2 regions of the Komagataeibacter sp. FNDCF1 genome follow, and region 1 is predicted to be linked to the other one. Evidence: predicted binding sites of a transcription regulator. Region 1 holds the regulator's gene; the other holds the start of a gene.
What was found. Region 1 encodes HrcA, which represses chaperone genes, less so after heat shock. Its sites were predicted from a motif close to GTTNGCACTCNCNNNNNGNGAGTGCNAAC; they were not measured.
Positions count from the first base shown of each region.

Region 1 (3,283 bases):
TCCCTGTAATCCAGGTCAAGCACCGCGCCATCTTCCGTCAGCCCGCATGATACGGCGGCGACCTGCCCCCTGAGCGGCACGGTATCCAGCGTGCCCGCGCGCACAAGCGTTTCCAGCGCAAGGCGCAGCGCCACCCATGCCCCGGTAATGGCGGCGCAGCGCGTGCCGCCATCGGCATTCAGCACGTCGCAATCCACCGTGATCGAGATTTCCCCCAATGCCTTCAGGTCGGTCACGGCACGCAGCGAGCGGGCAATCAGGCGCTGGATTTCCTGGGTGCGGCCGCTCTGCCTGCCCTTTGCGGCTTCACGCGGGCCACGGCTGTGGGTGGCGCGCGGCAGCATGCCATATTCCGCCGTGACCCAGCCCTGTCCCCTGCCGCGCAGGAAGGACGGGACACGCATCTCCACGCTGGCGGCGCACAGGACTTCGGTCCCGCCCATGCGGATCAGGGCGGAACCTTCCGCGTGGCGGGCAAAGCCGGTCTGGATGAAGACGGGACGCAGGGCGTCAATGGCACGGCCGGATGGGCGCATGGGGGTAACTCCGCAAGGTGATGGGGCGGCATAGCGTGCAATCCCCCTGCATTGCCAGTCCCGCGTGGGCAGGGGCATGGATCATCTGTTATACTGGTGGGCATGCGAATGGTCGCATGGCGGATGAATGCGCAAAACAGGAGGCATGGCGATGGAAACCCGACCACCGGTATCGCAGCCGGCCCTGCTCTCCGGGCTTGACCCGCGATCTGCCGCGATCCTGCGTGAGATCGTGGAGCAGTATGTCGAAACGGGTGAGCCGATGGGCTCGCGCACGCTTTCGCAGCGCCTGCCGCTTTCGCTCTCGCCGGCCACGATTCGCAATGTCATGGCCGACCTGACCGATGCGGGGCTGCTGTTTTCCCCCCACACCTCGGCGGGGCGCCTGCCGACGGAGAAGGGCGTGCGGCTGTTTGTCGATGGCCTGCTGCAGTTTGGCAGCCTGAGCGAGGACGAGCGCGAGAGCATCGCGGGCATGCTGGACGTAAAGGGCCGCTCGCTGGAGGATACGCTGGCGCAGGCGTCCTCCATGCTGTCGGGCCTGTCCTCGGCGGCGGGGGTGGTCATGGCGCCCAAGAGCGATGGCGCCACCATCAAGCATATCGAATTCGTGGCGCTTGGTCCGGGGCGGGCACTGGTCATCCTGGTCAGTGCCGACGGGCAGGTGGAAAACCGCGTGATCGAGATTCCGCCCGGCCTGCCGCCTTCCGCACTGGTGGAGGCGGGGAACTACCTCAACGCCCACCTGTCCGGCCAGACGCTGGACCGCCTGCGCGAGACGGTCAGCACCGCCATGACGGCCAACCGCAACGAACTGGACCACCTGACGGCGGAAGTCGTGTCCAGTGGCCTCGCCACATGGAGTGACGCGGACGAGCGCGGGGGCACCCTGTTCATACGCGGGCAGGGGCGCCTGCTGGCCGATGTGACCGAGATCGAGCGCCTGACCACCATCCAGATGCTGTTCGAACGGCTGGAGACGCAGGAGACCATGCTCCGCCTGCTCGACCTTGCGCGCGAATCCGAAGGGGTGCGGATCTTCATCGGGGCGGAAAGCGGGCTGTTCGGCATGGCGGGCATGTCGGTGGTGGTGGCGCCCGCACGCACCGACAGCAACCGCATCGTTGGCGCGATCGGGGTGATCGGACCCACGCGCATCAATTATGCCCGCATCATTCCCGTGGTGGACTATACCGCCCGCGTGATCGGCCGCATGCTGGGCTGAGGCGACGGGATTGCAATGCAACCCGCGCGGCTGGCGGTCCTTAATGGAAGGGCACAGACCAGCCACACGCGCCCTGCGCTCGCGCGGGTGCGCGATGGCCCAACGCGCAAGGAGAATGGCATGTTCACGCCCGATGCACGGCAGTCCGGATCGTTCATGATTGGTGGTGACCTGGAGGTCACACGGCTTGGTTTTGGCGCCATGCGCATCACCGGCCCCGGCATATGGGGTGAACCGGCCGACCGGAACGCGGCCCTCGCCACCCTGCGCCGCCTGCCTGAACTGGGCATCAACTTCGTTGATACGGCAGATGCTTATGGCCCGTTTGTCAGCGAGGACCTGATCCGTGAGGCGCTGCATCCCTATACAAACACCATCATCGCCACCAAGGGCGGCCATACCCGCCACGGCCCGAACATATGGAAGCCGGTGGGCAACCCGGACTACCTGCGCCAGTGCGTGCTGATGAGCATGCGCAGGCTGGGGGTGGAGCGCATCGACCTGTGGCAGCTGCACCGCGTGGGGGCCGACTGCACGCCCGAACAGCAGTTCGAGGCCATTGCCGCCATGCGCGCGCAGGGGCTGATCCGTCATGTCGGCCTGTCCGAAGTGACGGTGGAGATGATCGAGCGTGCGCGGCTGTATTTTCCCGTTGCGACCGTCCAGAACCGCTTCAACCTCGTCAACCGGTATTCCGAGGACGTGCTGGATTACTGCACGGAGGAGAATATCGGCTTCATCCCATGGGCGCCGCTGGCGGCGGGCAGCCTGACGAAGGGCGATACCCTGCTGACCCGCCTGGCCAGTGAGAAAGGTGTCCAGCCCGGCCAGATCGCGCTCGCATGGCTGCTGCGGCGCGCGCCGGTCATGCTGCCCATTCCCGGCACCGGCAGCCCCGACCACCTGGCCGATAACGCGGCGGCCGCCGCCATTGAACTGAGTGACGAGGAATTCCGCCAGCTTGATAACGATGGCCGGGCCGAATGGGCCAGCCGGAACGATGCCTGACAGAAAGGCCATATTTGAAAATCCGTTAAAACATAAAGAAGTTTTTGGTGAAGCTTTTTTCGAAAAGCTTCAGGAAACGCCGCCTTTTTGAAAAAAGGCGGCACCCGAAAACTTTTGCTGCTCCTATCGATGGGTCTTTTTGGAAATGGTCCCTGGGCGCGCAGGCGGGCACGAGCGGATGGATCAGGGGCGACGGCGGCGGCGGACAATGCTAGACAGGGGCCACCGACACATAACGGCCCCTTTCTTTGCCTATTGGATACCGGATGACGCTTGCTGACGGATCAGGCCGCGATGGCCGGATTGATGGACCCTCCCGGCCCGGTACGGGTGGCCCACGCCGGCCCCGCTACCGGATGGTGCGCTGGCTTGCCGGCACCACGCTGGCCGTGCTGCTGCTGGGTGGCGGCACCGCGGGCGTGGTGGCCTGGCGGGAATATGAACGCCTGAGCGAGGGGCTGCCCACCGTGGATGGCCTGCGCACCTACCAGCCGCCGGTGATGAGCCGCCTGTA
Region 1 is NZ_JAIWOT010000001.1:2,700,475-2,703,757, forward strand. Features, by position in the region: gene rph (ribonuclease PH) at 1-536, opposite strand, end outside; gene hrcA (heat-inducible transcriptional repressor HrcA) at 682-1,761, shown strand; gene LDL32_RS12735 (aldo/keto reductase) at 1,882-2,769, shown strand; gene LDL32_RS12740 (penicillin-binding protein 1A) at 3,036-3,283, shown strand, end outside.

Region 2 (3,260 bases), 580 kb from region 1:
TTGTCGATGTGCACCTTCTTCGCAGTGCCCAGCATGTCCAGCGTCACGCTTTCGAGCTTGATGCCGAGATCTTCGCTGATGACCTGGCCACCGGTCAGGATCGCGATGTCTTCCAGCATGGCCTTGCGGCGGTCACCGAAGCCCGGAGCCTTGACGGCGGCAATCTTCAGGCCACCACGCAGCTTGTTGACCACCAGGGTCGCCAGCGCTTCGCCATCAACGTCTTCCGCGATGATCAGCAGCGGGCGGCCGGACTGCACGACGGCTTCGAGCAGCGGCAGGATCGGCTGCAGCGAGGAGAGCTTCTTCTCGTGGATCAGGATGTAGGGGCTGTCCAGATCGACGGTCATCTTCTCCGCGTTCGTCACGAAATACGGGGAGATGTAGCCACGGTCGAACTGCATGCCCTCGACCACGTCCAGCTCGGTGTGCAGGCCCTTGGCCTCTTCCACCGTGATGACGCCCTCGGAGCCGACCTTCTGCATGGCCTTGGAGATCATTTCACCGATCTCGGCCTCGCCATTGGCGGAAATCGTGCCGACCTGCGCCGTCTCGGCGGGGGTCGTGATCTTCTTCGCGTTCTTCTTCAGCTCTTCAACAACAACGCCAACCGCCTTGTCGATGCCGCGCTTGAGGTCCATCGGGTTCATGCCCGCTGCAACCGCCTTGGCGCCTTCACGCACGATGGCCTGCGCCAGCACGGTGGCCGTGGTGGTGCCGTCACCCGCGATGTCGTTGGTCTTGGATGCGACCTCACGGACCATCTGCGCGCCCATGTTCTCGAACTTGTCGGCCAGTTCGATTTCCTTGGCGACGGAGACACCGTCCTTCGTGATGCGCGGTGCGCCGAAGCTCTTGTCGAGCACGACGTTACGGCCCTTGGGGCCCAGTGTCACCTTGACCGCATCGGCCAGGATATCAACGCCACGCAGCATGCGCTGACGGGCTTCACCGCCGAACTTTACGTCCTTGGCTGCCATTTTCTTCTTCTCCGGTATGGAAGGTTTTCAAAAGGTTACTCGGTGCGGAAAACGCGGGTGGGTCAGCCGACCACGCCCATGATGTCGCTTTCCTTCATGATCAGCAGTTCTTCACCGTCGATCGTCACTTCCGTGCCCGACCACTTGCCGAACAGGACGCGGTCACCCGCCTTTACGTCCAGAGCCACGATCTGGCCCTGCTCGTTACGGGCACCAGCGCCCACCGAGATCACCTCGCCTTCCATCGGCTTTTCCTTGGCGGTCTCAGGGATGATGATACCACCTGCTGTTTTTTCCTCGCTCTTGAGGCGACGGACGACCACACGGTCATGCAGGGGACGAAATTTCGTCATGGATGGATCGCTCCATAATATCTAAAAGGTAACGCCCTTGAATCAAGCAACGCCACCGGTTGGCGCGCGCGCCAGGCCGCATCGCGTTAGCACTCCCCTCATGAGAGTGCTGATATCCAGATAGGTAGCCCCTCCACGGGTGTCAAGAATGCTGACCCGGCCGGGGGTGCATAATTCGTGATGGATTGGTCAAAACTCGCCTTTGCATTATTTTTTATTTTAAAATCATAGTGTTATTTGGAATGACTCCCCTACGCCAAAACGGCGGGGCAGTATCGGCCCCAGCGCATGGCCCGCCCCGTGCCGATTCCGGGCCGCGCGCCGGCAGGGATAAAGATAAGGCGGAAATCCGTGATCACGCGGGTTTCATATTGACGCAGGGGCGCCCGGCATCATTGTGTGCCTGATTACGAAGGAAAGAATGGAGCGAAAGCCATGGGCGCAGTCATGACCGTAACCGCGGCGGACGGGCACGCATTTTCCGCCTATCGGGCCGGGCGGCCGGACGCCGCGCGCTGTGTTGTGGTGGTGCAGGAAATCTTTGGTGTTACGCCCTATGTCCGCGCCGTGTGCGATTCCTTTGCGGCGCAGGGCTATCAGGCCATTGCCCCCGCCCTGTTCGACCGCGCACGGCGCGATACAATCCTGCCCTATGACGCAGGCGGCATGAATGAAGGGCTGAAGCTGCGCGCCGAAGTGGGGCAGGACAGCGCATTGCAGGATATTGTGGCGGCGGCGGCGGTCCTGCCGGGGGAAAAGAAGGGTATTGTCGGCTTCTGCTGGGGCGGCAAGCTGGCATGGGAAGCCGCCTGCCACACCAAGGCCTTTGCTGCGGCAGTGGCGTGGTATGGCGGCGGCATCGCCCAGACCCGCAACCAGGTGCCCAATTGCCCCGTGCAACTACATTTTGGCGCGGAAGACGCGCATATCCCCGCTGACGAGGTGGACGCCATACGCGCGGCACACGAGGATATCGAGATTTTCACGTATGAAGGCGCGGATCACGGCTTTGGCTGCACCGACCGCCCTTCCTACAATGAAGCGGCTGCCACGCTGGCCATGCAGCGCACGCTGAGCTTTTTTGAACACTGGCTGTAATACGCCCGCATGAAAAAACGCCCGTGCCATGCGGCATGGGCGCTTCTTCAACAGGGATGGGGTTCCCGGTAAAGCTTTTTTTCAAAAAGCCTGAAAGAATGCCGCCTTTTTGAAACAAGGCGGCATCCCAAGACTTTTGTTACTGTTCAGTTCGGGTTCAGCACGCGGCCAGCCACGGCTTCCAGCTTTGCCAGCAGGGCCGGGTCGCGTTTGTCCGGTGCCGTGATGATGGCGTGTTCCAGCGCCCGGTCACACCCCGCGTAACAGGGACCACGCTTCGCGCCCAGCTTCGGTATGACCGAGCGGACAAGGGCGCGGGCACGGCTGGCGTTCTGCTGCATCACCCTGACCACGGCATCCACCGTCACGCTGTCATGATCGTCGTGCCAGCAGTCGTAATCGGTCACCATGGCCACGGTGGCGTAACAGATCTCGGCTTCACGGGCCAGCTTGGCTTCGGGCATGTTGGTCATGCCCACGACCGAGCAGCCCCAGGAACGGTAGAGATTGCTCTCGGCCCGCGTCGAGAACTGCGGCCCTTCCATGACCAGGTAGGTGCCGCCGCGCGTCACATCCAGCCCCAGTTCGCGGCACTGGCTTTCCAGCACGTCGCCAATGCGCGGACAGAGCGGGTCGGCCATGCCCACATGGGCCACACAGCCGGTATCGAAAAAGCTCTTCTCACGCGCGAAGGAACGGTCGATGAACTGGTCGATCACCACAAAATGGCCCGGCGGCAGTTCTTCCTTAAGCGACCCCACGGCGGAAAGCGACACGATATCGGTCACGCCGGAACGCTTCAGCGCATCGATATTGGCGCGGTAGTTCA
Region 2 is NZ_JAIWOT010000001.1:3,282,861-3,286,120, reverse strand. Features, by position in the region: gene groL (chaperonin GroEL) at 1-980, opposite strand, end outside; gene groES (co-chaperone GroES) at 1,043-1,333, opposite strand; gene LDL32_RS15430 (dienelactone hydrolase family protein) at 1,769-2,431, shown strand; gene LDL32_RS15425 (S-methyl-5'-thioadenosine phosphorylase) at 2,578-3,260, opposite strand, start outside.
Region 2: groES (co-chaperone GroES) is a predicted target of HrcA. The motif match lies at 1,419-1,447, and genes of this name have one in related genera.